4 regions of the Symbiopectobacterium sp. genome follow, and region 4 is predicted to be linked to each of the others. Evidence: predicted binding sites of a transcription regulator. Region 4 holds the regulator's gene; each other region holds the start of a gene.

Region 1 (5,513 bases), on a different contig from region 4:
GTGCAGGGCGCTGGTGATGCTGTAATCACCCTGCGCTTCTAACTCGATCTTGCAGATTTTACCCAGTTTGTAGCGTGCGGTCAGCGTAAAAGCGTGTGGTCAGCTTGCCAACGTCTCCGGCGTATCACGCAGGGTGAAGGTCAATTCAACGCCGTCGGCATCTTCACGGTGCGCGGTGAATTCCCACGGCAGTAAACGGGCAAAACCGTGGTTAGGTTCCGCAAATGGGCCAAACCACGGGAAGCAGATCGGTACACCACCGCGAATGGCGACGCCTTCTGCGAACGGCGTGTTGTCGCTCAACCACAGCACAGGGGCTTCCCCTTGCGGCTGCCAGTGCAGCAGATGGGCGCCTTGCAGCGTGACGGCTGCTCGTACCTGCGGATGATCAACGACAATAACCGGCAGTTGGTCTACCTGGCGTTGACTGAGCGTGGATGAAATTTCAGATGTGATGGGAAGTGAAAAATTTTATCGTTCATGATGTTACCTTGTTTTATTTGTATTTCGTGTTGCATCATGGCGGAACGCAGCTAATAAAAAGGGCGACATCATGTCGCCCCTTGCATCGCTTATCGCACCGTCGCCTTATTTGGAGATGTGGGCGATCAGGTCCAGTACTTTGTTGGAGTAGCCGGTTTCGTTGTCATACCAAGAAACCAGTTTCACAAAGTTGTCGTTCAGCGCGATACCGGCTTTGGCATCGAACACAGACGTCAGAATTTCGCCGTTGAAATCGGTGGAAACCACGTCATCTTCAACGTAGCCCAGAACGCCTTTCAGCTCGCCTTCAGAAGCGGCTTTGATGGCTTTCTTGATTTCTTCGTAAGTTGCTGCTTTTTCCAGACGAACAGTCAGGTCAACCACAGAAACGTTCGGGGTCGGAACACGGAACGCCATACCGGTCAGTTTACCGTTCAGTTCTGGCAGAACTTTACCTACAGCCTTGGCTGCGCCAGTAGAGGACGGGATGATGTTCTGAGATGCGCCGCGGCCGCCGCGCCAGTCTTTGTGAGACGGGCCATCGACGGTTTTCTGGGTAGCAGTAGTGGCGTGAACAGTGGTCATCAGACCTTCGATGATGCCGAAGTTGTCGTTGATCACTTTTGCCAGCGGTGCCAGGCAGTTAGTGGTGCAAGATGCGTTGGAAACGATATCTTGTCCGGCATATTTGTCACAGTTGGCACCACGAACGAACATCGGGGTGTTGTCTTTGGACGGGCCAGTCAGAACCACTTTTTTCGCGCCAGCGGTGATGTGCTTACGTGCAGTTTCGTCAGTCAGGAAGATACCGGTTGCTTCTGCAACCACGTCAACACCAACTTCGTCCCACTTCAGGTTAGCCGGATCTCTTTCTGCGGTAACGCGGATTTTTTTGCCGTTAACAATCAGCTGACCGTCTTTCACTTCAACGGTGCCGTCAAAACGGCCGTGAGTTGAGTCGTATTTCAGCATGTAAGCCATGTAGTCAGCGTCCAACAGGTCGTTGATTGCAACGATCTCAATGTCAGAACGTTTCTGAGCAGCACGGAAAACAATGCGGCCGATGCGGCCAAAACCGTTGATACCTACTTTGATAGTCATATATTCCACCAGCTATGGTTTGTGAATAATGGTTAGTGAATAAAGGTTGGTTGTAAAATTACAAAAACCTTGCTGAGCGTCAAGCGGAATCGTGTCAATAGTTGCGGCAAGTCAAATCTGATGCGCAACGGTTGCACGAAAAAGCGCCGTAATGAAACTTAGGAACATCTTTCCCTTAAATGGGAGCGTTTGCACCAATATAAAGCCCGCAGGCCCGATAAATGTGATTTGCGTCACAATTTCTAGGGCCTTGGTTGGTTACTCCTCATTTTAGTCGGAAAAAACGTTATGAGGATGTTAATTCTTGTTAAACTAAGTCATGCCAAACAAAAATGATGACGAGACAATCATGGATAAGCCAGCTTCAACGTCTGCAACGGCAGGCAAGGGAACGTTGACGGAGATGCAACAATACGTGACGCAGCAGCGCGGCACTGAGCCTGCCTATTCAGGAAAACTGTTGCACAATAAACGCACTGGGGTATATCACTGCCTGTGCTGCCAAAGCGCGCTGTTTTACTCCGACAACAAATATGACTCTGGATGCGGCTGGCCCAGCTTTGATCGGCCCGTGGCGAAGGGCGCAATCCGCTATCTGGAAGATTTTTCGCATAACATGCACCGTATCGAAATTCGCTGCGGTAAATGCGATGCCCATTTGGGGCATGTGTTCCCCGATGGTCCGCAAACCACCGGCGAGCGTTACTGCGTTAACTCGGCCTCGTTGAGCTTTATCGATGGCAGCGACGGTGAGAAAGTGGATGGTTGACGGTTAAGGATAACAGCTGTGGCTAAAACGTTTCGGCTTGCTGGGTTTTGATGAAAATAGCAATGGCAAATAGCAATGACAGGATGGCAATGACGATGCTCGACAAACAGCTTGATGACGTTGTGACGGCGCTGACGCCGGATATCTACCAACGCCTGGCAACCGCCGTGGAACTGGGAAAATGGCCTGATGGCGTGCCGTTGACGCCGGAGCAAAAAGAAAATTGCCTGCAAATGGTGATGTTATGGCAATCACGCTACAACGTTGATGCGGAACACATGACCATCAATACCGACGGAGAGTTGGTGATGAAAAGTAAGCAAGAGCTGAAGCAGGCGTTTGCCATCGACAACCTGATTCAGCGAGAACGCCAGTAACCGAGGTTCCTCAATGCACTGGGGCTCGGCGTTATACGGGGTGGTGTGCTGATACCGCGATAAAGTCGGCCAGGCCAATACGGCGTGCTCCGTGAGCCACCATGTCGGCCAGCGCTGCTTCGCTATCATCTGGTTGGAGATTCACCCCGCGACAGCCCTCTTAACGATCTGCACGTCATACCCGAGTTCCAATGCATCTAGCACGGTAAATTTTACGCAGTAGTCCGTTGCCAGCCCCATGATGGTCAAACGCGTGATGCCACGTTGGCGTAACAGGCTATCCAGTGTGGTGGCGGCGCGTTTGCCGTTGTCGAAAAAAGCGCTGTAGCTGTCAATGTCATGCTGGGTGCCTTTCTGTATCACCGCATCAAACGCCTCACGATTAAGGCGCGGGTGAAACTCCGCACCTCGCGTGCCCTGTACGCAGTGCACTGGCCACCATGTTTGCGCTAATCCTGCCAGTTCACCACGCTCTCCCACGACAGCGCCCGGGTTATTGGCGGCGAAGCTCAGATGATTGGCAGTGTGCCAGTCCTGGCTGGCGATGACCGGCATCTCGGCTTTCTGTGCTGCCGCTATCGCTGCGTTGGCAACATCGATGGTGACATCGCACTGTGCGACAGGCAGTGCGCCGTTCGGACAAAAATAATTCTGCAAATCAACCAACAGCAGGGCATGGTTTATGACGGTATGGTTCATGGCAGCTCGCTCCAGCATCCGGGTTATGCGTCCTGGGTCAGTTCGCCGCGCAGGTCTTGTTGCATTAACTGGCGAATGGTATCAGGGGTTAAATCAGGTTGGCTCAGCAGATAATGCAGTTTAGTCAGCGCGGCTTCCACTGTCATATCAAAACCACTGATCACGCCAGCCTGCGCCAGCGCATTGCCGGTGGCGTAGCCCTCCATATTCACCCGTCCGGAAATGCACTGGGTGAGGTTAACCACCACAATACCCCGCTCCGATGCCTGACGCAGTTCGTCCAGTAGCGCTGGGCTTTGCGGGGCGTTACCCACACCATAAGAACGCAATATCAGCGCCTTGACCGGCTGGCGCAGGAAGTTACGCACTACGTCCGCTGAAATCCCTGGATAGACGGTGATCACACCGATCGGTTGTGGGGTAATCGGATGTACGATCAGCGATGCGCTGGAGGTTTCCGACTGCGCTGGCACCAGGCGGCGTATATGAATACCGGCCTCCAGTAGCGTCGGGAAGTTGGGGGAGGCGAACGCATCAAAACCGTCGGCATGGGCTTTTGTGGTTCGGTTGCCGCGCAGCAGCTTGTCATTGAAAAACAGGCTGACTTCATTCACCGGGTGATTAGCCGCGACGTAGAGCGCATTAAGCAGGTTGGTTTGCCCATCAGAACGCAATTCGGCCAACGGAATTTGTGACCCTGTCACAATGAGCGGTTTTGCCAGATTCTCCATAATGAAGGAGAGGGCAGATGCCGTGAAGGCCATGGTATCGGTGCCGTGCAGAATCACGAAGCCGTCATACTCATCGTAATGTTGTTGAATATCCTCAGCGATGGCCTGCCAATCGGCAGGGGTCATGTCGGAGGAATCAATCAGCGGGTCATATTCATGGATGGTAAAATCTGGCATCTCCGGGCGATGAAACTCCGGCATGTTAGCCAGCTGTTGTTGCAGGTGACCCGAAACCGGAATGTAACCGTTGGCGGAACGTTGCATACCTATCGTACCGCCGGTATACGCGACATAAATGGATTTCTTTTGCATGCTGTTCTTATTAAAAAGATGAAAAACAGCCCGACATAAGCCGGGCTGAGGGAAAATCCTGTGTGACGATGTTTATTTCACTTCACCGCAGGCCATGCAAAGGGCATAGCGATGTTGCGGATCGTTAAATGTATTGAGCAAGGCAGGTTGTGCTTGCACCACCTCAGCCAATTGCGCTACCGGATCAGGTAACATGGCCTGAAGTCGGGCCGGTAACCAGGCATGGGCGGCGGCGTTGACGCGGTTTAGCATCATATCCAGCAGGCTTGGCTGCTCTTCAAACCAGTTGAGCTGGTATTGGCCCAGCTTGGCCAGTTCAGCGGCTTTTTTGACTGCGTCGTCAAAGTCACCCAACTGATCGACCAACCCGTTGGTCTTGGCGTCGTCACCGGTCCATACGTGCCCCTGGGCGATTTTATCAATCTCTTCCGGGCTTTTCTTACGTGATTGTGCGACCAGATCGACGAAGTTTTTATAACCACGCTCGATGCTGATTTGAATCATCTGAGAAAACTCGGGCGGCAGTGTTTTGGTGATGCTGAGATCCGCCAACGGCGAGGTTGCCACACCATCGGTATGTACGCCGATAGCGCCAAGGGTATTTTCAAACGTGGTGATCATGCCAAATATACCAATCGAACCCGTCAGGGTGCTCGAACTGGCGATGATGGCGTTCGCTGGCGTGGAGATCCAGTAGCCGCCGGACGCGGCCATACCGCCCATGGATACCACGATCGGTTTGCCAGCCAGACGTACTGCCATCAACTCAGAGCGAATCTTCTCCGAAGCGGTTACGCTGCCTCCGGGGCTATTAACGCGCAGTACGATCGCCTTGATTTTAGGATCCAGTCTGGCCTGACGAATTTGAGCCGCCGTGGTATCACCACCGACCACCCCCGGGGTTTCCGGACCATCAACAATAGCGCCACTGGCAAAGATCACCGCAATTTCTGCGCCGTTTTGATTGTTCGGTTTTTCGGTGTAGTCGTAAATGCTGGTGTAGTTGAAGCTCTGATTTTTGGTGTCCCAGCCGAAGGTTTT
Region 2 (5,513 bases), on a different contig from region 4:
GAACTGAACTACACGCCTGAAAAAGCCGACGGCGCTATAGATATCAGTAAAGCGGTTGAGATCAGCGAAGCGTTCGAGATTTCGCGTCAGTTCTGGTCTTACCAGGTCAAGAATGGTGTGCTGCACGACCCGAATCTGTTTATCAACAGCGTGCCGCACATCAGCTTTGTCTGGGGCGATGAGAATACTGCCTTCCTGAACCAGCGTTATAAAGCGTTGCAGCACAGTACGTTGTTCCGTGGTATGGAGTTCAGTGACGATCACGCCACGATCCAATCCTGGGCACCGTTGGTGATGGAAGGGCGCGATCCGGAGCAGAAAGTGGCTGCGACGCGCATGCCGATTGGCACCGATGTCAATTACGGTGAAATCACACGCCAGCTGGTTTCCGGTTTGCAGACCAAAACCAACTTCTCACTGCGCTTGAATGCAGAAGTTCGCGAGATAAAGCGTAATGCGGACCACACCTGGAGCATTATCTATGCGGATTTGAAGGACGGTGAGAAAGAGCATGCTATCAATGCCAAGTTCGTCTTTATTGGCGCAGGCGGGGCGGCGTTGCCGTTATTGCAAAAATCCGGTATCCCTGAAGCGGATCTTTATGGTGGCTTCCCGGTGGGCGGGGAGTTTCTGGTCACCGACAATCCCGACATCGTAAAACGCCATATGGCAAAAGTGTATGGCAAAGCCTCCGTGGGCGCACCGCCGATGTCCGTGCCGCATCTGGATATGCGTATCTTTAACGGTAAACTTGCGCTGCTGTTTGGTCCTTTTGCCACGTTCTCCAGCAATTTCCTGAAAAATGGTTCACTGTGGGATCTACCGGGCTCTGTCACGCTGTCAAACCTGATGCCGATGACGCATGTCGGGCTGGATAATTTCGATCTGGTTAAATATCTGATCGGACAGGTGATGATGGATGATGACGATCGTTTCGCGGCGCTGAAAGAGTATTTCCCCGACGCCAAAAAGGAAGACTGGCGCTTGGCGGTTGCCGGACAACGGGTTCAGGTTATCAAGAAGGATGCGGATAAAGGCGGGGTACTGAAGTTGGGCATCGAGATCGTCAGCTCGCAGGATGGCACTATCGCTGCGCTGCTGGGCGCTTCTCCGGGGACGTCAACCGCAGCACCGATCATGCTGAGTCTGCTGGAGAAAGTGTTTAAGCAGCAAGTGGCAACGCCAGAATGTCAGGGCAAACTGAAGGCGATCGTGCCTTCTTACGGCAAAAAACTGGATGGCGATATCGATCTTACCAACCAGATCCGCCGTTACACCAGCGACACGCTGCACCTGAACTACATTGAAGTGAAGCCGGAGTAATACAGTACTACTTTACCCGCTGTCATCCTCGGCGAAAGCCGGGGATCTCTGTGAGAATAAACGCGTTTCTTCGGTAAGAGATTCCCGCCTTCGCGGGAATGACAGTCGTGGGTGGGAATGACGGTGGGAGTGACTTCGTCATCAGTCTGAAGGCCGCATTAGCGGCCTTTTGTATAGATCGCTATTGGCGATTAGAAGGTGTAATTCAGGTTAACGCCGTAGAGCCAGGCGCGGCCTTTGGAACTAAAATTATAATCGGTAAAACTCAGCGGTGCGTGTTCGGTGATATTAACGCTCTTACCGTGCATGTAGGATACGCCGACATCCACGGACATATCTTTGTTAAACGCATAGGTTGTCCCCGCGCTTAACCAGAAACGATCCTGATCGGGAATGCAAATGGAGCGTTTATCGGCAGGAACCGGGCTGTTATCAAAGGCGATACCAGTACGGAAGGTCCAGTTATCGTCATGATAATAGGTGGTGCCGATAGCCAGACGGTAGGCATCGCGGAAACCTTCTTGTTTCTCAAACAGCGTGTTGCCGTTATTGTTGGTCGCTCTTAGCTCTTTAAAGGTGCTCCAACTGGTCAGCGCCATGCTGTAGTGCACCGCACATTGCGGAGCAACGCGGTGGTAAGCGGAAATTTCCCACATTTCAGGCAGGTTTAATGTCAATTTACCTGGAATGGTTGCACCGTTAAGCCCACCCGTTACAAACGTGGGAAGTTGGTTACTGTAATCGCCTTTGAAGTCGATATCGACCTTGGAGCGATAGGTAAAGCCAAAGCGGTTATTTTTATCCACTTCATAAAGGATACCCGCGTTCCAACCATAGCCTCACTCTTTGCCTTCCAAACGCGCAAGCTCGGTGGATGGGCGAGTCGTTGGGACACTTGCGGATGCTTCGCCAAGATGACGCACGATGGTTGCATCGGCATACACGGCATTGACACCCAGACCAAAGCTGAAGTGCTGATTCAGGCGGTAGGCTGCACTCAGGTTTAGGTTAGACGTCAGCAAGTCAGTCTTGCCACCAATGGAACAGGCAGTAAAGTTATTATCAAACTCCGTCGCCAGCCCATAGTTGGTGGTAGCTGATGCACCGATCGCCCACTGGTCATTTAACGGCATGATAAAGTGCATGTTTGGCACCCAGGCGTGCGGTGCAATGTCTTTGGCACTGGCATCAGCGCCTGACGCGCTCTTGCCCATAATATCAATATCCGGATTAATATACGTCACGCCACCAGAAACCGTGGTGCGATCGAATATTGTCATGGTGGCGGGGTTGCGGCTGCCGGATGTCGCATTATCGGCCACGGCACCTTCGCCAGAAAATGCACGCCCCAACCCGGATGAAGAGTATTCATTGAGTTGGAAGCCTGCGGCGGAAACTTGTGCTGAAACCAGTACCACTGTTATCGCTACTGCGGAGTGTTTAAACAGGTTTTTCTGGCTCATGACCAAAACCTCATCGTGTACTTGTTATTTGACTTTGTTACATACCGTAACAAGGGACGCGCATTGTAGGGGGCGCAGGTGGACTGACAAATCAGACCAGTTGGCGAAAGTATAAGTGGGGAGTATGAAAATGTTTCAAGTTTGTGTTCTAAATATTTCCATATTGATGTAAAAACCAGATCCAGTTAACACATTCGTTAAGAAAAGCGCGGTCTGCGGTGGGTTAATTTACCTAATAATAACAAAACGATGTGAGTTTGATCACTAAATGCCCTTACATGCAGTAAGTTCTAGTGCTTGATGGGTCTGCTGAGTAAAATAGCGGGAAAAGTGATATTTTTGAACCGTATCAAATCTGCCCGGGCAGATCGTTACCCGTAGAGGAAAAGCATCATGACAAACGCAATAAATAAATGTTCTGCTGAAGAAACCGCCGCTTGCTGCTGCGTGGATGTCGGTACTGTAATGGACAACACCGACTGCACGGCATCTTACAGCAAAGTATTTGCTGACCGTGCTGCCGCACAGGCCACGCTGACGGCGCTGACGGAAAAAGTCCGTGCAGTAGAATCTGAACCGTGCCAGATCGACAGTCGTTTTGCTGACGTCAACGGTGGCGTACAGCTGGATATCGATTTCACGTTCAGCTGCCAGGCTGAAACGCTGATTTTCCAACTGGGATTGCGTTAAGCCTCCTGGTGATAACGTGCGGTGCAGCGCGCCGCACGTTGTGCTCGTTCCCTTTTCTTGCACCCACACGCCGTCTTGCCATCCCCTTCCAGATTTCATCTCCTCTTGCAGAGAGCGTGCACTCGCATTTTGTAGTGAACGGGTTTGCTTAATGTAATGCTCTGGTTAACACGCTATTCAGGTCTGACCTGTTAGAACATATACTTAATTCTCTGTTTACAGGAGTGTTTATGAGCGAGGTGTTACCCCTGATAACCCGGAGCGGCGAACGGGTCGCGATCGTCAGTGGATTGCGCACGCCTTTCGCTCGTCAAGCGACCGCGTATCGCGGCCTTCCCGCCATGGATTTAGGCAAAATGGTGGTGAGCGAACTGCTGATACGGTATGGCATCGATCCCAAGTGGGTCGATCTGCTGGTGTTTGGTCAGGTAGTACAAATGCCGGCTGCACCCAATATTGCGCGCGAAATTGTGCTGGGCACTGGAATGTGTGTGCATACCGACGCCTATACCGTTTCCCGCTCCTGCGCAACCAGCTTTCAGTCCGTAGTCAACGTGGCCGAAAGCATTATGGCGGGCACTGCGCAGGTGGGAATTGCGGGCGGAGCAGACACGTTCTCACTGCCGCCGATCGATGTAACCAAAAATCTGGCGATGACGCTGCTGGATCTCAGTAAAGCTCGCACGTTGGGGCAACGGCTCAAATTGCTGTCACGCTTGCGTCCGCGCGATCTGTTGCCGGTCTCGCCCCCGGTGGCCGAGTACTCCACCGGGCTGCGTATGGGAGATACTGCTGAACAGATGGCAAAAACCTACGGCATTTCCCGCGCCGACCAGGATGCTTTTGCTCATCGTTCGCACCGCTTGGCGGCGAAAACCTGGCAACAAGGCGTGCTGCACCAAGAGGTGATGACCGCTTACGTGCCTCCGTACCGTCAAACGCTCAAAGAGGATAACAACGTGCGTCATGACTCGACGCTGGAGCATTACGCCCGTTTGTCGCCCGCGTTTGATCGTCTGCACGGTTCTGTCACCGCGGCCAATAGCTCTCCGCTCACTGACGGTGCCGCTGCTGTACTCTTAATGAGTGAAGGAAAGGCGCGCAGCCTCGGGTTAACCCCGCTGGGCTATCTGAAAAGCTATGCGTTTACTGCCATTGGTGTTCAGCAAGATATGCTGTTGGGACCGGCGTATGCCACGCCGCTGGCGTTGGATCGCGCGGGTCTTAGCCTCGGCGATCTTACGCTGATTGATATGCACGAAGCGTTTGCGGCGCAGACGCTGGCAAACGTCAAGCTGTTCGCCAGCGCTGATTTTGCAAGGGATAAACTGGGGCGCACCTCGGCATTGGGAGACGTGGACATGGATAAATTCAACGTGCTGGGCGGTTCGATTGCTTACGGTCATCCGTTTGCGGCCACGGGTGCCAGAATGATTACGCAGACCCTGCATGAGTTGCAGCGGCGCGGGGGCGGGTTTGGGCTGGTTACTGCCTGCGTAGCGGGGGGACTGGGGGCGGCAATGGTTCTGGAGGTCACACCATGAAACACGCGCACAGTATCGACAATACATCGGATGAGATGACGGCATCAGATAACATGACGGCAAGCCCCTCGGCATTCTCGCTCTCTATACGGCCCGATAATATTGCCGTGATTGCCATGGACGTGCCGGGCGAGAAGATGAATACCTTGAAAAGCGTCTTTGCGGAACAAGTTCAAACGGTGCTTCGTCAGGCGCAACAACATGCGTCACTGCGTGGCGTCATTTTGATATCGGGTAAGCCCGACTCGTTTATTGTGGGCGCGGATATCACTATGCTTGATGCCTGCACGCGGGCAGAAGAAGCGGAAGCGCTGGCGCGGCAAGGGCAGGAGACATTTGCCGCTTTTGGTGACTTGCCTTTTCCTCTGGTTGCGGCGATCCACGGCCCTTGTCTTGGCGGCGGGTTTGAGCTGGCGTTGGCCTGCGATTATCGTGTCTGCTCTCTGGATGACAAAACGGTACTGGGATTACCGGAAGTGCAGTTGGGCCTACT
Region 3 (5,513 bases), on a different contig from region 4:
AACCTTCATCATCCAACTGAGCGATCAGATCGAGATACGCCTGCTTTTCCCACTGGCTGCCGGGCAGGGAGAGGATGGTCTCGCGTAAATGCACACCCATACTGTTGTTTGCCAACAGCAGATCGTCTGCCGGATAAATGTCGGACATCCCCGGCACGATAATGCGGCAAGCGTAGACAGACAGGTGCTCGTAATCGGCGATGTACACCTCTTTGTGCTCTTTGTGGAAAATTGCTATCAAGGTAGCAAATTCCTGCTCGGTGCTGCCTTTAAAGCTCCAGTCGACAAAGGGATAATCCGCGTCGGTTTTAAACAAATCCCAGGAGATCAAACCGCTGGAATCGATAAAGTGGGTTTCCAGATTGGCATGATCCGCCACATCATCATTGTCGAAGCTCGGCGGGGTAAAGACATCGAGATCTTTCAACCCGCGTCCTTGCAGCAGTTCGGTGACGGTACGCTCCAGCGCTACACCGAAATCAGAGTGTGCCCCGAAAGAGGCGAAGCAGGTGCCGTTGCTGGGGTTGAACAGCACCACACAGATCACCGGATAGTTGCCGCCCAGCGAGGCGTCATAGGCAAGGATCGGGAACCCTTCTTTTTCCAGCGTGGCGATGGCTTCCACCACGCCGGGGTAACGTTGCAACACGCTGTCCGGGATGGTTGGCAGGCTGATGGCTTCAGCAATAATGCGGTTCTTGATGTGGCGTTCGAACACCTCAGACAACCCCTGCACACGCGCTTCATTGGCGGTGTTGCCAGCGGACATCCCGTTGGAAACGTAGAGGTTACCGATGATATTCATCGGGATGTAGACGGTGGTGTTATCGGATTGGCGGGTAAACGGCAGGGCGCAGATGCCGCGTTTGTCGTTGCCGGATTGCAGATCCACCAGCATGCTGGTGCTCAATTCGTTATCAGGATCGTAAAATGCGCGCAGGTGATCATCCAGAATCCCCTGCGGTAAGCTGTTATCGTCCGGCAGCGGGAACCACTGCTCGTTCGGGTAGTGTACGAAATCGCCGTTAGCGATTGACTTGCCCAGATAGAAGTCGGCAAAGAAGTAGTTGGTGGAAAGACGCTCGAAATATTCACCTAAGGCTGAGGCCAGAGCGGCTTTCTTGCTGGCGCCTTTGCCGTTGGTAAAACACAGCGGGCAATCTTTGTCGCGAATATGCACGGACCAGACGTTAGGCACCGGGTTCAGCCAGGAGGCTTCTTCGATGTTGAACCCCAGGTCACGGAGTTGCTGTTGAAAACGGGCGATGGAGTCTTCCAGGGCGGCGTCTTTGCCTGGGATGAATGTTTGGCTCATGATTGTCACTTTTCTCTTTTATGGGACGAGCATCATACGGATTTTTCACGGACAACTCCACGCTGTCGCCGTGCGGGTTTTATACGGGAAAGCGTAATAAGGATTGCAGCGAGAAGGAGCCAGTGATAAAAACAAATGATGACGGTTGCTGCAAAAAACCATGATGGCTGCTGCAAATAGCCAACGTGGTTGTTGCAAAAAATCATAATAGTCGCTGTAAAACAGACAAAACGTTAAAAATAGTCGTACTAAACACGTGGTGAGGGGAAATGACACAAGTTTTCAATTTTAGCGCCGGTCCAGCCATGCTGCCGGTTGAAGTGTTGCGTCGTGCCGAGCAAGAGTTGTGTAACTGGCGTGGGCTGGGAACGTCCGTAATGGAAATCAGCCACCGCAGTAAAGAATTTATGCAGGTAGCGGCGGAAGCCGAGCAGGATCTGCGCGATCTGTTAAAGATCCCCTCCAACTATAAAGTGCTGTTTTGCCAAGGGGGGGCGCGCGCGCAGTTTGCTGCCGTGCCGCTCAACCTGCTGGGTGACAGCGCTAAAGCGGACTATATCGACGGTGGTTACTGGGCGCACAGTGCGATTAACGAAGCGGAAAAATACTGCAAACCGAACGTTATTGACGTGAAAACCCGCATTGACGGCCTGCGCGCCGCCAAACCGATGCGTGAATGGGCTCTGTCTGACGATGCCGCTTTTGTGAACTACTGTCCGAATGAAACCATTGATGGTCTGGCAATTGAAGAAACGCCTGACTTTGGCGACAAGATTGTGGTCGCTGACTTCTCCTCCAGCATCCTGTCCTGCCCGATCGATGTCAGCCGTTTCGGTGTGATTTATGCCGGTGCGCAGAAAAACATTGGCCCTGCCGGTTTAACCTTGGTGATTGTGCGCGATGACCTGTTGGGTAAATCCCGCAGCGTGCTGCCGTCGGTGTTGGATTACAAAACGCTGGCCGATAACGACTCCATGTACAATACGCCGCCGACCTTCGCCTGGTACCTTTCTGGCATGGTATTCAAATGGCTGAAAGAGCAGGGTGGCCTGGTGGAAATGGAAAAACGCAATCGCGAGAAAGCGGATCACCTTTACGGCGCTATCGACAGCAGCGATTTCTACCGTAACGATGTGCTGGCCGCCAACCGCTCACGCATGAATGTGCCGTTCCTGCTCGGTGACGACGCGCTGGATAAACTGTTCCTGGAAGAGTCCAAAGCGGCTGGGTTGCATGCGCTGAAAGGCCACCGCGTAGTGGGGGGGATGCGTGCGTCGCTGTACAACGCGATGCCGCTGGAAGGTGTACAGGCGCTGACTGCCTTTATGGCGGATTTTGAACGTCGCCACGGCTAATACCGCAGCGAGTGACGCCGTGGTTTGCCCGCGGCGTTGCAGGTCGTACCGTTGTCGCAGAACGTGAAGCGGCAACCTGTTACCAGTAAACCCCGGTGTGCACCGGGGTTTCTTATGTTGATGACCGGAGTTAAGAGTTACATGCAGGAATCCCTTACCCTACAGCCTATTTCCCTGATCGATGGTGTGATTAACCTTCCCGGTTCGAAAAGCGTCTCTAACCGTGCTTTGTTGCTGGCGGCATTGGCAACGGGGACGACGCGTTTGAAAAACCTGCTCGATAGCGATGACGTTCGCCATATGCTGGACGCGTTGCAACTGTTAGGCGTGCAATATCAGCTTTTGCCCAGCCGCACCGAGTGCGACGTCACCGGTATTGGTGGACCGTTCAGCGCGTCGCAACCGTTAGAACTGTTTCTTGGCAATGCGGGCACGGCGATGCGTCCGCTGGCCGCCGCGTTATGCTTGACGCAAGGCGATATTGTTTTGACCGGCGAGCCGCGTATGAAAGAGCGCCCGATCGGCCATCTGGTGGATGCGTTGCGCCAAGGTGGCGCGACCATCGACTACCTTGAGCAGACCAACTATCCGCCATTGCGCCTGCACGGCGGTTTCCAGGGAGGTGAGATCGCCGTGGATGGCAGCGTCTCCAGCCAGTTCCTGACCGCGTTGCTGATGACAGCGCCGTTGGCGAGTAAAGACACCCGCATCAGTATCAAAGGCGATCTGGTGTCCAAGCCCTATATCGATATCACGCTGCGCATGATGAAAGATTTTGGCGTTGAGGTGCACAACGATAATTACCAGCACTTCAGCGTACAGGGCAACCAACAATACCGTGCGCCAGGTGAGTATCTGGTGGAAGGTGATGCCTCTTCCGCTTCCTATTTTCTGGCGGCGGCGGCCATTAAAGGCGGAACGGTCCGTGTTACGGGCGTGGGGCGCAACAGCGTGCAAGGCGATATCCGTTTTGCTGACGTGCTGGAAAAAATGGGTGCCATTATCCGCTGGGGCGATGACTATATCGAGTGTCAGTGCGGTGAGTTGCATGCCATCGATATGGACATGAATCATATCCCCGATGCGGCCATGACGATTGCCACGGCAGCGCTGTTTGCCGAGGGCGGCACCACGACGCTGCGCAATATCTACAATTGGCGCGTAAAAGAGACCGATCGTCTTGCGGCAATGGCGACTGAGCTGCGCAAAGTCGGTGCGACGGTGGAAGAGGGGAACGATTATATTCGCATTACGCCTGCCCCTCAGTTACGTTTTGCAGAGATCGGCACCTACAACGATCACCGTATGGCGATGTGTTTCTCGCTGGTGGCATTATCCGATACACCAGTGACCATTCTCGACCCCAAATGTACGGCAAAAACCTTCCCTGACTATTTTCAACAGTTGGCGCGTCTGAGCCACGGTTAATAACCGGACGGTGGTTGCACTTTTCCTGTCGGGCGGGCCTATGCCCGCCCGCAGTTTTGCAAGGCATCTTCTGAAATTTTATCTTTCTCCGGGTGTTAGGTTAACGGTTTTGCTCGTTGGCGCGTATAATGAGGCACCGTAAGTCGTAACAGACCTCGCGGTTGACCCGAGTAATAGGAGAAAGAGATGGCGGTAACGGCACCGGTAATAACGGTTGATGGGCCGAGTGGCGCAGGCAAGGGAACGCTGTGCAAGGCGTTGGCAGAAACATTGCAGTGGAATTTGTTGGACTCGGGCGCGATTTATCGCGTGCTCGCCTTGGCTGCCTTACATCATCAGGTTGATATCGGTTCGGAAGAAGCGTTAGTGCCGGTGGCGTCACACCTTGACGTGCGTTTCATTGCTGAAGACGGGCAACTGAAAGTGATTCTGGAAGGCGAGGACGTCAGTAACGAAATTCGTAATGAAACGGTCGGTAACACCGCCTCGCAGGCGGCCGCTTTTCCGCGTGTGAGAGAAGCCTTATTGTGCCGTCAACGCGCGTTTCGAGAAGCGCCGGGACTGGTAGCGGATGGCCGCGATATGGGTACGGTGGTGTTCCCCGATGCACCTGTGAAGATTTTTTTGGATGCCAGCGCGGAAGAACGTGCACAACGACGCATGCTACAGTTGCAGGAAAAAGGCTTTAATGTTAACTTTGAACGTCTTTTGTCCGAGATAAAAGAACGGGATGCGCGCGATCGGAATCGTCCGGTAGCACCGTTAATCCCTGCCGCAGACGCGCTGGTGTTGGATTCGACCGATATGTCTATTATTGATGACGTTATTGCGAAATCGCTCATTTACGCGCGTAAAATCCTTGCTCAATCACAGAGTTGATTGAGGCGCGGTATAGCATTTTTTTTTTAACCTTGTTGTAAGGATAACAGCAGGGCATGTGAAACAACCCCATCAAGCAGGATGCCAGATGGACGTTAAATTGAAACCCTTAAGATTAACAACATGACTGAATCTTTTGCTCAACTCTTTGAAGAATCGCTGAAAGGAATTGAAACTCGTCCGGGTTCCATCGTTCGCGGCGTTGTCGTTGCTATTGATAAAGATGTCGTACTGGTTGACGCTGGTCTGAAATCTGAATCTGCCATTCCGGTAGAGCAATTCAAAAACGCACAAGGCGAACTCGAAATCCAGGTGGGTGACGAAATTGACGTTGCCCTGGACGCGGTAGAAGACGGTTTCGGCGAGACCCTGCTGTCTCGTGAGAAAGCGAAACGCCACGAAGCCTGGCTGATGCTGGAAAAAGCCTACGAAGAAGCTGCGACCGTTACCGGTGTTATCAACGGTAAAGTGAAAGGCGGCTTCACGGTTGAACTGAACGGCATCCGTGCATTCCTGCCGGGTTCTCTGGTTGACGT
Region 4 (5,513 bases):
GACGTCACGGCCTGGACAGAGCGTGAAGGTGAGCGTGATGAAATCATGGGAATACGCCACCGTACCTTGCCGTTAGAAGGGGTGCAGTTTCACCCTGAGAGCATTCTGAGTGAGCAAGGGCATCAATTGTTGCAGAACTTCCTTAATACCTGAGGTTATCAGCATCGGTTGCGATAAAACGGACTGTCATAACGCGCTATTTTATAACCTTGCGTATTGATTTTTTATGCATATTTGATGATTATATTTTCACTTTAAGCGGTGTGGACGAAAGCAAATGACAACAGATTCAAAGGCGGTAACGCGGGCGACGCATGACAAAGTGATTCTACCCGTATACGCACCGGCGCAATTTGTGCCGGTTAAAGGCAAAGGTAGCCGCGTATGGGATCAGCAGGGGCGTGAGTATATCGACTTTGCCGGTGGGATTGCTGTAACGGCATTGGGTCATTGCCACCCGGCGCTGGTGGCGGCGTTAAAGCAGCAGGGCGAAACGCTGTGGCACACCAGCAATATCTTCACCAATGAGCCAGCGCTGCGTCTGGCCAGCAAACTGATAGACGCCACCTTTGCCGAGCGCGTGTTCTTTGTTAACTCTGGTGCGGAAGCCAACGAAGCGGCTTTCAAGCTGGCTCGTCACTATGCGATTAAGCGCCACAGACCGTATAAAACCAAAATTATTGCGTTCTACAATGCGTTTCACGGCCGCACCTTGTTCACTGTCTCGGTCGGTGGTCAGGCGAAATAAGCCGATGGCTTCGGACCAAAACCAGCCGATATCGTGCACGTGCCATTCAACGATCTGGCTGCAGTAAAAGCGGTGATGGATGACCACACCTGCGCCGTGGTGCTGGAACCGATTCAGGGCGAGGGGGGCATTACACCGGCCACGCCGGAATTCCTAAAAGGCGTGCGTGAGCTGTGCGATCAGCATCACGCTCTGCTGGTGTTTGATGAAGTGCAAAGCGGCATGGGGCGTTCCGGCAAGCTGTTTACCTACATGCACTATGGCGTGACACCGGATATTCTCACTACGGCGAAAGCGTTGGGCGGCAGTTTCCCCATCAGCGCCATGCTGACCACTGAAGAAGTCGCCTCTGTGATGACCGTCGGCGTACATGGCACCACCTACGGCGGTAACCCGCTGGCTTGTGCGGTGGCTGAAGCAGCATTGGACACCATCAACACCCCGCAGGTGCTTTCCGGTGTACAAGCGCGCCACGAGCGCTTCGTCTCGATTCTTCAGGCGATTAATGAAGAGCACGGTATTTTTGAGCAGATTCGCGGTATGGGACTGCTGATTGGCGCAGAACTGAAGCCGAAATGGCACGGTCAGGCGGGCAAGTTCCTTGCCGCTGCCGCAGAGCAAGGCGTTATGGTGCTAGTCGCGGGGCCTAACGTGGTGCGTTTTGTGCCGTCGCTGGTGATTGATCTGGAAGATATTGATCAGGGCATGGCGCGGTTCGCGCGGGCGGTCGAAGCCGTGGTGAAAGCAGGGTAGCGTAGGCTCGTCAAAAGCACGCTGCGCAGCGCGCAACGTGCTTTTGCCTAAACGGCGCTGGTGATATCAGCGTGTGCCGTACACCACGATAGTTTTGCCGTGTGCCGAGATCAGATTCTGATCTTCCAGCATTTTCAGAATACGGCCTACCGTTTCGCGGGAACAACCAACAATCTGACCAATTTCCTGACGCGTGATCTTGATTTGCATCCCATCCGGGTGCGTCATGGCATCGGGCTGCTTCGCCAGGTTCAACAGTGTCTGCGCGATGCGGCCCGTAACATCCAGGAAGGCCAGATTGCCCACTTTCTGGGAGGTCACCTGGAGGCGACGCGCCATCTGTGAGGAAAGACGCATCAGAATATCCGGGTTGACTTGGATCAGTTGACGGAATTTTTTATAGGAGATTTCAGCGACTTCACAGGCAGTTTTTGCCCGCACCCATGCACTGCGTTCCTGGCCCTCTTCGAACAGGCCCAGTTCCCCAATAAAATCCCCCTGGTTGAGGTAGGAGAGGATCATTTCCTTGCCTTCTTCATCCTTGATCAGCACAGCCACTGAGCCTTTCACGATGTAGTAAAGCGTTTCTGCCTTTTCACCTTGGTGAATCAGCGTGCTCTTCGATGGATACTTGTGAATATGACAATGAGAAAGGAACCATTCAAGAGTCGGGTCTGTCTGAGGTTTGCCGAGAACCATTCGCTGTTATCCTCTGTTGTAATTCACTGCGCAAATTACAGGGTTCAGAGTTCCCTGTACGGCGTATTAACGTGCTAGTAGTAAAAATTCCGTGTTGGCGGACTGACGTCAGGGAATATACTGGCCTCTGTATGGCGACGTCACGACCCGTTCTTACCGTCAGTATAAAACTGAAGGAACGGATTCTATTCCTGTTTGTAACACAGCTTGACGAGCCTGTCTCGTGTTGTCTCGCTTCAGCATGATTAAGCTCTAGTTATCGGCGGTTTTTATATATAACAGTGAGTAATTTTCAAATAAATTTGAGGAGTTGTGGATGCAAGCGCGCGTAAAATGGGTCGAAGATCTGACCTTTCTCGGTGAGTCGTCATCCGGGCATCAGATCCTGATGGATGGCAATGCTGGCGATAAAGCTCCCAGTCCGATGGAGATGGTGTTGATGGCGGCAGGAGGCTGTAGCGCCATTGATGTGGTGTCCATTTTGCAAAAGGGTCGCAATACTATTACCGGATGTGAAGTCAAATTATCCTCGACGCGTCGTGAAGAAGCGCCGCGCCTGTTTACCCATATCAACCTGCATTTTGTCGTCACGGGCGTGGGGTTGACGGATAAAGTGGTTGAACGGGCAGTATCGCTGTCGGCGGAGAAGTATTGTTCAGTGGCGCTAATGTTAGAAAAGGCGGTGAAGGTTACTCACAGCCACGAAATCATCGCTGTCGCATAGTTTTATGGCGGGCTGTGTGTTTTATCTCAGCCCGCGCTACGCCCTTCTGCCAGCCGTTTTACCAGCGGTGCCATGATCAGTTCCATGGCGAGTCCCATTTTTCCCCCCGGCACCACCAACGTATTGATGTGTGAAATAAACGAGCCTTGCAGCATGGCCAGTAGGTAGGGATAGTCAATATGCTCGACGCCCTGGAAATGGATCACCACAAAGCTCTCGTCCAGCGAAGGGATCGCCTTGGCTGCAAAGGGGTTTGAGGTATCGATAGTCGGTACGCGCTGGAAGTTGATATGGGTGCGAGAAAACTGCGGTGTGATATAGGTGATGTAATCCTCCATGGAACGCACCACTGAATCCATCACGGCTTCACGTGAGTGACCGCGTTCGTTGATATCGCGAACCAGCTTTTGAATCCATTCCAGATTGACGATGGGGACCACGCCGACCAGTAGGTCAACGTGCTGGGCAACATCGTACTGGTCGGTGACCACCGCGCCGTGCAGACCCTCATAAAACAGCATATCGGTAGGATGCTGCATCGGCTCCCATGGAGTAAAGGTGCCGGGCACTTGATTGTAGGGAATCGCCTCATCGTAGGTGTGCAGGTATTTGCGTGTTTTTCCGGTACCGTTGCGGCCATATTCGATAAACGCGTGTTCAAGCAAGCTGAAATCGTTGGCCTCTGGGCCGAAATAGCTGATATGGCGGCCTAAATCTTTCGCTTTACGAATTGCCATGTCCATTTTTGGCCGGGTATAACGGTGAAAGCTATCGCCTTCCAGTGAAGCGGCTTTTATCTGCAACTGCTGGAAGATCTTCCTGAACGCGAGGCTGGTCGTGGTGGTGCCTGCTCCACTGGAGCCGGTAACGGCAATGATCGGGTGTTGTTGCGACATGCGGTTGCACTCCGTCGGATTAGGCGTTTGACTAACATGGCTCTCACTGTATAACAGACCCAGTGACGCAAGACGACCCCCCGCGCGTCAGGAAACGATGATTTATCACGTTACGGCGTATTTTCGTTTAGCTGGGTGCGCGGCATGATATTCAGCGTTTCATGCAGCTCTGACCACACCAACACCACGTCTCCCGAGGCAAGCTGGCGGCGAATATCCCTGACTTTTTCCTCCAATGAGCGTTCCTGCTCGCCGTAATCCGTGCCTTCACGTAACACAAAGGACTCAATAATATTTTGCAGCGTATCGCTATCAAGCTGCTGCCAGGGAATCATCATGCTGTTGCCTCTGCGGTGTCCGCCGATAGAAAGCGCGTGAACCAGGCCGGAATGCGTTGTTCCAGCCACATTTCCGGTTTCAGTAATGTACCGCCGACAAACCCGACGTGCCCGCCGTGCGCTGTCAGTTGGTATTCGATAGTGTCGGGCAGGTGGCTGATATCCGGGATCACCTCGGGTGTCATGAAAGGATCGTCCTGCGCATGGATGATCAGCGTCGGCGTACGAATGGTGGGCAGCAACGCCAGTGCACTGCACTGATGGTAGTAGTCGGCAGCATTCTGAAAACCATGAATACGGGCGGTGATCGCATCATCAAACTCACGCAATCCCTTTATACGTTGCAACTGTGCCGGGATAATCGGTAACGAACCCGGATAGCGTGCCAGCTTACGCTGGGCATTCTGCTTTAACTGTCCGACCATATGGCGCTGATAAATAAGGGAAAATCCCTTTTCGATCCTGCGGCTACAGGCGTCGAGATGAAACGGCGCGGAGACTATCGCCGCAGCGGAGAGCAACCGGGCTTCTTCCCGTTTAGCCAGCATATTGCCGCCCAGAGAAATGCCGATGGCAGCAGTCGGTGCTTCGCCTAGCGTATCCCGCATCCAGCGCAGCAGATAGCTGCCATCATCGGTTTCACCAGAATGGTAGATACGATTCAGACGGTTGGGACGGCCTCTACAGCCTCGAAAATGCATAATCACCGCCAGCCAGCCTTGCTCACGGCACGCTTGTAACAAACCGTGCGCATAGGGGCTGTGAAAGCTGCCTTCCAGAGCGTGAAACAGCACTACGCGGGGTTTGTGGCGCGCGCCTTGCGGCGCTTCGCTCCAGGCCAGATCGACAAAATCGCCGTCAGGCAGATCGAGTTGTTGCCACACCGGCTGCAAACGGGCACGGCGGCGAATCAAGCGCGGCAACAGCGTTTGTACATGCGGGTTATCAGCCCCTCGTAACGGGCGAAATGTTGAGGACAACATGGGAATCGAAACGACCTCGGGAAATAATTGTGCGATATTCATCACACTGCGCTAACCTGCTTGCGCCGCTCAGCGAGCATTGCTGTGTAACAGACAGGCTAACGTTCAGTCAGGTCAATAAATCATACCGCAACGGTGGGGACAAGGGGCAGTCAAAACGTGGAACAGGGCTTATTTTTATCGATGTTGGCTTTTCTCTGGGTGGCGGCAATCACGCCTGGCCCGAATAACATGCTGCTGACGACCTCCGGTGCCAACTTCGGCTTTATGCGATCGCTGTGGCTGATGGTGGGTATCATGCTCGGCATGCAGAGCATTTTACTGCTGGTGGCATTTGGTGTGGGCGGCATGATCCTGCTCTATCCTTCGTTG

Evidence for each region. Region 4 encodes CRP, which controls carbon source genes, mostly activating them, when cyclic AMP is high. Its sites were predicted from a motif close to ATGTGANNNNNNTCACAT; they were not measured.
Region 1: a site for CRP is predicted at 1,806-1,823, ahead of msrB (peptide-methionine (R)-S-oxide reductase MsrB). Genes of this name have one in related genera too.
Region 2: a site for CRP is predicted at 3,036-3,053, ahead of ACTBDZ_RS09460 (YfcZ/YiiS family protein). Genes of this name have one in related genera too.
Region 3: a site for CRP is predicted at 1,336-1,353, ahead of serC (3-phosphoserine/phosphohydroxythreonine transaminase). Genes of this name have one in related genera too.

The regions. Positions count from the first base shown of each region.
Region 1 covers NZ_JBPETA010000010.1:19,159-24,671, reverse strand. The annotation lists partial or broken gene ACTBDZ_RS01905 (D-hexose-6-phosphate mutarotase) at 1-482, opposite strand, end outside; gene gapA (glyceraldehyde-3-phosphate dehydrogenase) at 589-1,584, opposite strand; gene msrB (peptide-methionine (R)-S-oxide reductase MsrB) at 1,934-2,353, shown strand; gene ACTBDZ_RS01890 (YeaC family protein) at 2,449-2,730, shown strand; partial or broken gene pncA (bifunctional nicotinamidase/pyrazinamidase) at 2,762-3,414, opposite strand; gene ansA (asparaginase) at 3,453-4,472, opposite strand; gene sppA (signal peptide peptidase SppA) at 4,545-5,513, opposite strand, start outside.
Region 2 covers NZ_JBPETA010000083.1:1,793-7,305, forward strand. The annotation lists gene mqo (malate dehydrogenase (quinone)) at 1-1,323, shown strand, start outside; partial or broken gene fadL (long-chain fatty acid transporter FadL) at 1,515-2,786, opposite strand; gene ACTBDZ_RS09460 (YfcZ/YiiS family protein) at 3,180-3,476, shown strand; gene fadI (acetyl-CoA C-acyltransferase FadI) at 3,707-5,020, shown strand; gene fadJ (fatty acid oxidation complex subunit alpha FadJ) at 5,017-5,513, shown strand, end outside.
Region 3 covers NZ_JBPETA010000136.1:2,864-8,376, reverse strand. The annotation lists gene ycaO (30S ribosomal protein S12 methylthiotransferase accessory factor YcaO) at 1-1,315, opposite strand, end outside; gene serC (3-phosphoserine/phosphohydroxythreonine transaminase) at 1,585-2,670, shown strand; gene aroA (3-phosphoshikimate 1-carboxyvinyltransferase) at 2,812-4,098, shown strand; gene cmk ((d)CMP kinase) at 4,285-4,977, shown strand; gene rpsA (30S ribosomal protein S1) at 5,101-5,513, shown strand, end outside.
Region 4 covers NZ_JBPETA010000072.1:676-6,188, forward strand. The annotation lists gene ACTBDZ_RS08650 (aminodeoxychorismate synthase component II) at 1-153, shown strand, start outside; partial or broken gene argD (bifunctional acetylornithine/succinyldiaminopimelate transaminase) at 278-1,501, shown strand; gene crp (cAMP-activated global transcriptional regulator CRP) at 1,568-2,200, opposite strand; gene ACTBDZ_RS08665 (OsmC family protein) at 2,517-2,924, shown strand; gene ACTBDZ_RS08670 (phosphoribulokinase) at 2,951-3,820, opposite strand; gene ACTBDZ_RS08675 (YheU family protein) at 3,931-4,158, opposite strand; gene ACTBDZ_RS08680 (hydrolase) at 4,155-5,138, opposite strand; gene ACTBDZ_RS08685 (LysE family translocator) at 5,301-5,513, shown strand, end outside.